Regions from separate parts of the Haloactinomyces albus genome, predicted to be linked through region 1. Evidence: riboswitches for the same ligand, from Rfam matches in the RefSeq annotation. Region 1 holds a riboswitch; the other holds the start of a gene.

Region 1 (5,482 bases):
GATGCGTTCTCAGGACAAGGGAGACAGCACATGAAGCGCAGGCTCGCGGCCCGCATGGCGGGGACAATGGCGCTGGCAGCCGGAACTGCCGCCGCGCTGACCATGCCGGCGACCGCGGCCCCGGAGGCCACACCCCTGGAGTCCATCGCGGAAGGTCGATTGGAGGCCATGCAGCGAGACCTCGGCCTGACCTTGCAGCAGGTACGAGAACGTCTGCAGCAGGAAAAGATCGCCGACAAGCTCCAGGAGCAACTGCAGAGCAGCCTCGGTGGTGCCTTCGGAGGGGCCCACTTCGATGCCGACCTCGGCAAGCTGGTCGTGGGGGTCACCGACAAGGCGAAATTCGACGAGGTCCGCGCAGCGGGAGCGAAGGCCGAGCTTGTCGATGACAGCGCGAGTGTGCTCAACACGGCGGCCGACACGCTCGACGGAGTCGAGCGACGAGCCCCGACATCGATCAGCGGCTGGTATGTCGACCCGACGAGCAATTCCGTCGTCGTCACGACCGCGATGGGAACGGCGCAACGGGCGACCGAGTTCATCCGCTCGACCGATGTGGACACCACAGCGGTGCGCGTGGTCGAGTCACGGGAATCGCCGCGCCTGTTCACCGATATCATCGGCGGTAACGCCTTCTACAACAAGAGCGGCTTACGCTGTTCCATCGGCTTCGCCGTCCAGGGTGGATTCATCACCGCGGGCCACTGCGGTAACCGGAGTGACAGCACCAGCCGACCTGCCGGTACCTTCGCGGGCTCTTCCTTCCCGCACAACGACTATGCCTACGTCACGTCCTCGGCCACCCCGAAGCCGCAGGTCAACGACTACCGGGGCGGTGCCGTGACCGTCGCCGGTTCGCGGGAGGCCCCGGTCGGTGCCTCGGTGTGCCGCTCCGGCTCCACGACCGGCTGGCACTGCGGAACCATCGAGGCCAAGAACCAGACGGTGCGCTACGAAACGGGCACCGTGTCCGGTCTGACCCGGACCGACGTATGTGCCGAGCCGGGGGATTCCGGAGGCGCGTTCCTCTCGGGCAACCAGGCCCAGGGGGTGACCTCCGGCGGTTCCGGTGACTGCGACCGCGGCGGGGTGACTTACTTCCAGCCGATCAACGAGGCCCTCCAGACCTATGGCGTAAGCCTGGTTACCGGCTAGGCAACGTCCGGCCGCGGAGAAAATTGCAGTTTCGCGCGAAACTGCAATTTTCCCGACTTTTGCGGCAAACCACCGTCATCCCTGCAAACGGGAACGCAGTGTCTCCGCCGCCCGGCGCGGGTCCTCGGCCTCGGTGATCGCGCGTACGACAACGACACGCTCGGCTCCGGCGGCCATGGCCTCGTCCAGATTGCCGTGGTCGATGCCGCCGATGGCGAACCACGGCCGGCCGTGGCCGTGGTGTTCGGCGGCATGGCGAACCAGGTCGAGCCCCGCAGCCTCCCGTCCCGGTTTCGTGGGCGTGGTCCAGACCGGACCGGTACAGAAGTAGTCCACTCCCTGCTCGGTGGCTGCCGCGTCGGCCTGAACCACGTCGTGCGTGGAACGACCGATGGCCATCTGGTGCCCCACGAGGCGCCGGGCCGACTCCACCGGGATGTCCTCCTGCCCCAGATGCAGGATGTCGGCATCGGCGGTCAGAGCGATGTCGGCGCGATCGTTGACCGCAAGCAGCGCGCCGTGGCGCGTACACGCCTCGGCCAGTACTTCCAGAGCCGCCAGTTCCTGTCGTGCCTCCAGCGGTGCGCCCGCCGGGTTCTTGTCCCGCAGTTGGATGATGTCCACCCCGCCCGCGAGGGCCGCTTCCGCGAATTCGGCCAGGTCACCGCGGTCGGTACGGGCATCGGTGCACAGATACAGTCGCGCCTCGTCGAGACGCACACGGATCCCGTAGCCATCGAATCCAGGCATGTTGCTCAGGGTAGCTTGTTCGGAGATGGCAGCTCGCGTGGACTTTCCGGATTTTCGTATTCGTCAGGAGCTGACTTCGCACGATCGGATCGGATAGCCTGGGTGGCGGTGAAGCACGGGAGTCCGTACGAGAGCGGACTGAGAGGGGGCTGATGCCCCGACCGTCGAACCTGATCCGGATCATACCGGCGCAGGGAGCGTGCATTGTCTGGACAACAGGACGGCATCGTCGCGGTGGTGGGCGGCGGTGTCATCGGCATGTCCGCCGCATGGCGGCTGGCTGTGGCGGGCTGCCGGGTGCGGTTGATCGATCCGGATCCGGGGTTCGGCGGTGCCTCCTGGGTTGCGGGAGGGATGCTGGCTCCGATCGCCGAGGCATGGCCCGGTGAGGAACCTCTGCTGGAGCTGGGGGCCGCTTCACTGCACAGGTGGCCGGATTTCGCCGAGCGGCTCGGCCGGGACTCGGGGAAGCCGCCGGGCCTGCGGGACGAGGGAACCCTCGTTGTCGCCGCCGACAGCGCCGACCGTGCGGAACTCGACACTCTCGCCGACCATCTGGCCTCGCTCGGGCGTACTGTCACTCGCCACACCAGTCGCCGACTCCGCGGGCTGGAGCCCTCGCTCGGCCCCGGTGTCCGAGGGGGACTGGAGGTGCCGGGTGATCTCGCGGTCGACAACCGGATCACCCTCGAAGCGCTTCGTGCCGCCGCCGAATCGGCAGGGGTGGAGTTCGTCCGTGCCGCTGCTCGCGGTGTCCGCTCTGGAGTGGTCGAGCTCGCCGACTCGACTGGGGCCGACTCGGCAGTGCACTGCGATGTCGTGGTGATCGCCACGGGTGCGCATGCGGAGGAACTGCATCCGGCGTTGCGGGGCGCCATCCGGCCCGTCAAGGGGGAGATCCTGCGTCTGAGGTCTCGAGCAACATCGATCCCGCCACCGCGGCGGACCATACGAGGGCCGGTACACGGACGGCAGGTGTACCTGGTGCCGCGTGCGGACGGGATCGTCATCGGTGCCACCCAGTACGAGGCCGGGTTCGACACCGAGGTCACTGTCGGTGGCGTGCGGAACCTGTTGGCCGACGCAGAACGGTTCGTGCCGGGCATCGCGGAATACGCATTGGTCGAGAGCACAGCGGGGCTGCGGCCGAGCACCGAGGACAATCTTCCCCTGCTCGGCTGGGTGGCACCCGGCGTCGTGGCCGCGACCGGACATCATCGCAACGGATTTCTGCTCGCCCCCGTCACGGCGGAAGCCGTGGTCGGGCTGGTGTGTGGCAGTGCGTTGCCTGCCGAGGCAAAAGCTGCGGATCCATCGCGCTTGGGAGGACAGCAATGCACATCGTGATCAACGGACAGCCGCGCGAGTTCGCCGAGGGCACCACGCTGGCCGATGCCTTGAAGGACTTCGGGGTACCGGACAGCGGGGTGGCCGTGGCCGTCAACGGCACCGTCGTTGCCCGGGACAGCTGGCCGGCCACGCCGCTGGAACCGCAAACCGGTATCGAGATCCTCACCGCGGTACAGGGAGGTTGAGGAATGGACGATCCACTGGTGATCGCCGGACGCAAGTTCGACTCACGGGTGATCATGGGGACGGGAGGTGCCGCGAACCTCTCGACTCTGGAAAGCGCACTGCTGGCTTCCGGAACGGAACTGACGACGGTGGCGATGCGCCGTGCCGACGTCGGCGGTGGCAGTGGTGTGCTCGATCTGCTGGGTCGAATCGGGATCGAGGCGTTGCCCAACACCGCGGGTTGCCGCACGGCGGCCGAGGCGGTGCTGACGGCGCAGATGGCGCGGGAGGCGCTGGGTACCAACTGGGTCAAGCTGGAAGTGGTGGCCGATGAGGACACCCTGTTGCCCGACCCGGTGGAGTTGCTGGACGCGGCCGAGCAACTCGTGGATCAGGGCTTCGTCGTACTCGCCTACACCAACGACGATCCGGTGCTCGCGTTGCGTCTGGAGGAGACCGGCTGTGCTGCCGTCATGCCTCTCGGATCACCGATCGGAACCGGACTGGGAATCCGCAACCCGCACAACATCGACATGATCGCTTCCCGTGCTTCGGTGCCGATCGTGCTCGATGCGGGAATCGGCACGGCCTCGGATGCGGCACTGGCGATGGAGCTCGGGTGCGATGCGGTGTTGCTGGCCACGGCCGTGACCCGCGCACAGGACCCGGTACGGATGGCCGCTGCGATGCGCTCGGCCTGTGAGGCCGGGCGGTTGGCTGCGCAGGCCGGGCGCATTCCCCGTCGCTACTGGGCGCAGGCCTCCAGCCCGGGACGCCCGATGGAGTGACGTCGGGCAATTTCTCGCGAAATCGTCCAACGTCACTGGATACGCAGGTGTTCGGTGCGCACGAACGAGAGGGTGTAGCTCTTCCACGGGTCGTCGTAGCCGAGCGTCTCATCGATGGCTACGCGCGCGTGCAGGGCATTCTCCAACAACGAACTCGCCAGGAGCTCCGTTGCCGGGGCACCGCCATCGGGGATGTCCGGAACCTCCGTCACGGTGCGTCCGCCGAGCAAATCGTCCACCGCACGTAACGCGGGCATGGCGATTGCTTGTTCCTCCGCAGGCTGCGACGCCAGGATTGCGAGGTCCTGCCGCAGAGCCTCCAGCGCCACAGCCGCAGCGCGCGTGGGACGCGCATCGTCGGGAGTATCTCCTGTCCCGTCCAGCAGTGCGGGCATTCCCAGCAGGTCCTGGGTGCGGCGCAACGCCAGGATGTTCGCAGGCCGCAGCCGCTGCCACAGGTCGGCACCGCGATCGGTGTCCCGGACACCGTGCAGCAACTCCGAGATCGACCGGACGGTGGCTCGGACCGTTCCGGCAACGTCGGGCACGAGACTGCCGGGCAGGACCAGGTAACCGATGTAGCCGATGATCAGGGCGATGGCGGCGCCGATGGCGGTGTTGGCTGCGAAACCGATCGCCGCGTCGATCAGGGATCGTTGCAGCATCATCGCCTGGGTCACGACCGTGACGGCGATCAGCGACCCCAGCAGGATTCTGTAGTCGGAGCGCAGCAGTTCAGCTCGGAGCAACATCGTCGTGATCGCCACGGGGACGAGCAGGAAGGCACCCGGTAGCAGAGTGATCAGGATCGCCAGTGCGGCCACGCCCAGCACGACCCCACCGGTGCGTTCCAGAGCGCCCGTCATGCTGTCCCTGGCGGCAGGCTGGAGTACCACGTACAGGCTCAGTAGCAACGTGGACACCGACGGGTCCTGCAGGAGCAGCACGATGACCATGCCCGCGCCGACCGCGAGCGTGCAGCGCAGGGCGTGCCGGAACAGCGAAGAACGCAACGACAGGTGTGCCCGGACCGCAGCTCGGGCAGACCGGAGCCGCCCACCCCGAACACGCGGGGCCATGGTCACATCGCGTTCGATCACGGCAGCGCGGATGCGATCGAGTCCCTCGTTGATACCGCGCGCGGCATCGGGCATGTCCTGGCTGCCGTCGCGGCGGAGGACGGATTCGGCCGGATCCACGCGAGCGAGTGACGGCAGTCCGATACAGGCGCTGGCGCGGACGGCCTTGGCGAGTTCGGCGGCGACCACGTCGGC
Region 2 (5,482 bases), 1.3 Mb from region 1:
GCTGTCCGAACGCCGCCTCCGGCGCATCGTCTACGGCTGAGCCGAGCGGAAAGGGATAGCCATGTGCGGAATCGTCGGTTATGTCGGCAGCCGGGAAAGTACTCCGATCCTCATCGAGGGCCTGCACCGGCTGGAGTACCGGGGCTACGACTCGGCCGGATTGGCGGTGGCCCGGCGAGGCCGCCTGCGGGTCACCAAAACCGCCGGATGTGTGCAGGACCTGCGGGACCGGCTCGGCAAGAACACCACGGGGACGGTGGGTCTCGCGCACACGCGGTGGGCCACACACGGAGAGCCGAGCGATCTCAACGCTCATCCCCATGTGGACCCCGGCGGACGCATCGCCGTCGTGCACAACGGAGTCCTCGAGAACGCGGAACCACTCCGGAAAAAGTTGATCGACGACGGCGTGCAGCTCGCCTCGGACACCGACACCGAGATCCTGGCCCACCTGATCGCTGCGACGGTGGATGCCGGTGGCGCATCACTGGAGGACGCGGTCCGCGCCGTTCTGCAGCGCGTCGAGGGAACCTACGGGTTGCTCGTGCTCGATGCCCGCAATCCGCGTGAACTGGTGGTGGCCCGCAACGGGAGTCCGATCGTGCTCGGCATCGGCGACGGTGAGATGTTCGCCACCTCCGATATGGCCGCACTGGTGCGGCACACCAACCGCATGGTCCACCTGGATGACGGTGAGCTCGCCACCATCAGCGCCGATGCCTACCGAACCAGCACCATGCAGGCCGACCCCACGGACAAGGTCCCGGCGGCCGTCGACCTGGCCGACGAGGACTACCAGCTGAACGGCTTCCCCGATTTCATGCGCAAGGAGATCCACGACCAGACCAGGGCCGGTCACCGTGCACTGCGTGGGCGACTCGACGAGCGGTTCGCCACGGCACGCCTCGACGGTCTCGGCCTGGATGCCCGGGAACTGCGCGCTGTCCGACGGGTGAAGTTCCTCGGCTGCGGATCGGCCTACTACGCGGGACAGCTCGGTGCCAACCTCGTCGAGGAACTGGCCCGGCTGCCCGCCGACGCCGAACCGGCCTCGGAGTTCCGCTACCGCAATCCCGTCATCGAGGAGGGCACGCTCTACGTCGCCGTCAGCCAGTCCGGTGAAACCCTGGACACGCTCGCGGCCGTCCAGGAGCTCAAGCGCAAGGGCGGTCAGGTGGTCGGCCTGGTCAACGCGGTCGGCAGTGCCATCGCCAGGGAATGCGGCAGCGGCGTCTTCCTCCATGCGGGGCCGGAAGTGTCCGTGGCCTCGACCAAGGCCGTCACGAACATGTCCCTGTCCTTCGCGCTGTTGGCGCTGCTGCTCGGCCGGGTACGCGATCTTTCGATGGCGCACGGCAGGCGGCTCGTGGCTGCGCTCGCGGCGATTCCCGATCGAATCACGGACGTCCTGGCAGCGGAAGAGCAGGCAATCGCAGCCGCCGAGCGCTATGCCGGTACCGAGCACATGTTCTTCGTGGGACGGGTCCGTGGCTGGCCGGTCGCTCGTGAGGGCGCCCAGAAGCTCAAGGAGATCTCCTACGTCCACGCCGAAGCCTACGAGGCGGCCGAGCTCAAGCACGGGCCGCTGGCGCTGATCGATCACACCATGCCTTCGGTGGTGATCGTCCCCGACGACGAGCTGCTGGCCAAGAACATCGGCACGATCGAGCAGATCAGGGCCAGGAACGGCCCGGTCATCGCGATCACGAACGCGGACCTGCCGGAAGGTCTCGCCGAGACGGTGATCCGGCTTCCGCGTGGTGAGCCGGAACTCGATCCGATCCTGTTCACGGTCCCGCTCCAGCTGTTCGCGTATCACCTGGCCACCGCACTGGGACGGAATGTCGACAAGCCGCGCAACCTGGCCAAGAGCGTGACGGTCGAATGAACGGTTGACAGTGCACTAGACTCGCGGTCGCCACGGGAGTCCAGTGTGCTGGGCTGAGAGGAGGGTGCAGGAGCCCTCGACCGTCCACCTGAACCGGATCATGCCGGCGCAGGGAGGCGCTGCGATCAGCTCGACGTGCGCACGCGTGGCATGATCTCGGGAGGATCGTTGAACCGTTTGCTGCGCCGTTCGGCTCGGCTCGCGGGTGTGGTCGTCGTGGCCGCACTCACCGCAGGCTGCTCTCTCATCGGTGCCCAGGGCAGTGAGCAGGGCACGCGCACGGTCACCCTGGTGACCCACGACTCGTTCGCCGTCGCCGACGAGACGCTGGCGAACTTCGAGCGCCGTTCCGGAATCGAGGTGACGATCCAGCGCCGTGGTGATGCGGGCGCGCTGACCAACAAGCTGGTGTTGACCAAGGCGAACCCGATCGGCGATGTCGCCTACGGCATCGATTCGACCTTCGCCTCGCGGGCGCTGGACGAGGGTGTCTTCGTGCCCTACGAGCCCGCCGGGGCGAAGAAGATCCCCCAGCGCTACTCGATTGGTTCCGGTAACCGGCTGACTCCCATCGATGCCGGCGACGTGTGCGTCAACATCGACACCCGGTGGTTCGCCGAGCACCGGATCCCCGAGCCGACGAGCCTGCGCGACCTGACCGAACCGCGCTACCGGGGACTGCTCGCCGTCCCGAGCCCGGCGACGTCCTCGCCGGGACTGGCGTTCCTGCTCAACACCATCACCACGTTCGGCGAGTCCGGTTGGAAGGAGTACTGGCGCGGTCTGGTCGCCAACGACGTGCGAATCACCTCCGGGTGGCAGCAGGCGTACAACCAGGACTTCTCCGGGTCCGCAGGCCGGGGCTCGCGCCCGATCGTGCTGTCCTACGCGTCCTCACCCGCCGCCGAGGTGCGACCGGATGGCACCTCGCGCACCCGAGCACTGCTCGACACCTGCTATCGGCAGGTCGAGTACGCCGGGGTACTGGCGGGAGCCGAACATCCCGAGGCGGCACGCGCGGTGATGGATTTCCTGGTTTCGCGGCGGTTCCAGGCACAGGTCTCCGAGCAGATGTACGTCTATCCGGTGGTGCGGGGAGTGGCACTGCCGGAGAGCTGGCAGAAAGTGGCTCCCCGGCCGCAGCGGCCGGCCGAGATGAGCCCCGACCGGATCGAGCGGAACCGGCAGCGCTGGGTGCAGCAGTGGCGCACCCTGGTTCGGGGCTGACGGTGGCGGTTCTCGGGAAAACCGCGCCGTCGAAAAACGTGCCGCCGAGGACCACCTCGGCCAACGGAGCCGGTCCCCGCTCCGGTTCGTCCGGGCATCGGAAGTACTCCATCGCCCTGGGGATGGCCGCGACCGCTGTCCTGGGGTTTCTGGGGTTGTTTTTCGCCTGGCCGGTCGTGGCGATCATCGGGCTCGGGCTCGACGGTGGTGTGGCCGAGGTGCTCACCAGCGCCCGGACCTGGGATCTCGTCGCCTTCACCCTGGGGCAGGCTGCCGTGTCGACGGTGCTGGCGCTGTTGGCCGGTATGCCGGTGGCCTATGTGCTGGCACGCGTCGCGGTGCCCGGAAAGACACTGCTGCGCGCGGTGGTCACGGTCCCGTTCGTACTGCCGACGCTCGTGGTGGGGATGGCGTTCCGCGCGCTTCTCGGTGCCGAGGGCGGCGGCGGTGCTTCCGGCCTGCTGGGGATCGTGCTGGCCAACGCGTTCTTCAATGTCTCGGTCGTGGCCCGGACCGTGGGAGGACTGTGGACGCATCTCGATCGACGCACCGAGGACGCCGCCCGCTCGCTCGGGGCGTCCCGCCTGCGGGCGTTCATCTCGGTGACCCTGCCCGCACTGCGGCCCGCCCTGGGATCGGCGATGGCGATCGTGTTCCTGTTCTGCTCCACCAGTTTCGGTGTCGTGCTCGTCCTCGGTGGCGGCACCTACCGGACCCTGGAAACCGAGATCTACCTGCGTACCGTGCGCCTGCTCGACCTGTCCGGGGCGGCGGCACTGTCGTTGCTGCAACTCGCGGCGGTGCTGGCTGCGCTGGTGATCGCCGCGGTGGCGCGGCGGCGCCGGGAGGCGGCGCTGCGGTTGCGCAGCGCAGGCGACACCGCGCGGCGACCCCAGGGGGCGGAATGGTGCGTGGTGGGAGCAGCGGTCCTGGTGGTACTGGGATTGCTGGTCCCCATCGCGGGTCTCCTCGCCCGCTCGGTGTCCACCCGTGACGGCTGGAGTCTGGCGGGCTATCGGGCCCTGGCCGGGAGCGGGGACAACGGCACGCTCGCGGTATCGGGTTGGGAGGCCGCCTGGAACTCCCTGCGTACGGCGGCCGACGCGACCTGGATGGCGCTGCTGCTGGGTATCCTCGCCTCCATTGTGCTGGTCGGGCTCCGGCGCCGTGTCGCGGCGGAGATGATGGATGCGGCCCTGATGCTGCCGCTGGGAGTCTCGGCGGTGACGGTCGGTTTCGGCTACCTGATCACCTTGGACACACTGCCCGGTGACCTGCGCACCTCGCCACTGCTCGTGCCGTTCGCGCAGGCACTGTTGGTGACCCCGCTGGTCATCCGCATGGTGCTGCCGGTGCTGCGGTCGATCGACGGGAGGCTGCGGGAGGCCGCGGCAACGCTCGGTGCGAGCCCGTGGCGGGTGAGGTGGGAGATCGATGCCCCGTTGGCTGCGCGGGCCGTGCTGGCCGCAGCCGGATTCGGGTTCGTCGTCGCTCTCGGTGAGTTCGGCGCCACCAGTTTCCTGGCCAGACCCGAGGCGCCGACCCTGCCGGTGGTGATCGCCCGGTTGCTCGCGCGGCCCGGCGAGCTGAACCTTCAGATGGCCTACGCCGCATGTGCCCTGTTGATGCTGGTCACCGCGCTCGCCGTGCTCGTCATCGAGCGCATGCGAGTGCGTACCGAGACGGTGGGAGAGTTCTAGTGGGCTTGGAAGTGCGCGATCTGTCCGTCCGGTTCGGGCCCTTGACGGCCGTGTCCGGTGTGGACCTGTCGGCCGCCGATGGCGAGGTGCTCGGACTGCTCGGGCCGTCCGGGTGCGGCAAGTCGACGCTGCTGCGCGCGGTAGCGGGACTGGAGCGCCCCTCGGCCGGTGAGATCACCTGGAACGGTGCCGATCTCGACCGTGTCCCGGTGCATCGGCGCGGGTTCGGCATGGTATTCCAGGACGGGCAGTTGTTCCCCCACCGTGATGTGGCGGGCAATGTCGAATTCGGCCTGCGTATGCGGTCGGTCGGCCGGGCTCGCCGCACCGAGCGGGTCGCCGAGCTACTGGACCTCGTCGGTCTCTCCGGATACCAGCGGCGGTCGGTGACGGAACTGTCCGGTGGCGAGGCGCAGCGGGTCGCGCTGGCCCGTGCGCTGGCCGCCGATCCCCGGTTGCTGCTGCTGGACGAGCCGCTCGCGGCGCTGGACCGAAGGCTGCGGGAGCAGCTCGCCGTCGACCTGGCCGAGCTGCTGGCCGACCGGAGCACCACCGCGATCGTCGTGACCCACGATCACGACGAGGCGTTCACCCTGGCCGATCGCGTCGCGGTGATGACACACGGGCGGATACTGCAGGTCGACACGCCCGAACGGCTCCGGCAGTA

What was found. Region 1 has a riboswitch for thiamine pyrophosphate ahead of thiO (glycine oxidase ThiO). Riboswitches for the same ligand answer to the same signal wherever they lie in the genome.
Region 2: another riboswitch for thiamine pyrophosphate. It lies ahead of JOF55_RS14820 (thiamine ABC transporter substrate-binding protein); the one in region 1 lies ahead of thiO (glycine oxidase ThiO).

Annotation. Positions count from the first base shown of each region.
Region 1 is NZ_JAVDXW010000001.1:1,854,734-1,860,215, reverse strand. It holds gene JOF55_RS08685 (S1 family peptidase) at 31-1,155, shown strand; gene thiE (thiamine phosphate synthase) at 1,231-1,905, opposite strand; TPP riboswitch at 2,011-2,119, shown strand; gene thiO (glycine oxidase ThiO) at 2,110-3,252, shown strand; gene thiS (sulfur carrier protein ThiS) at 3,240-3,440, shown strand; gene JOF55_RS08665 (thiazole synthase) at 3,444-4,208, shown strand; gene JOF55_RS08660 (FUSC family protein) at 4,241-5,482, opposite strand, start outside.
Region 2 is NZ_JAVDXW010000001.1:3,128,818-3,134,299, forward strand. It holds gene JOF55_RS14810 (hypothetical protein) at 1-40, shown strand, start outside; gene glmS (glutamine--fructose-6-phosphate transaminase (isomerizing)) at 62-1,888, shown strand; TPP riboswitch at 1,911-2,020, shown strand; gene JOF55_RS14820 (thiamine ABC transporter substrate-binding protein) at 2,057-3,115, shown strand; gene JOF55_RS14825 (ABC transporter permease) at 3,238-4,815, shown strand; partial or broken gene JOF55_RS14830 (ABC transporter ATP-binding protein) at 4,815-5,482, shown strand, end outside.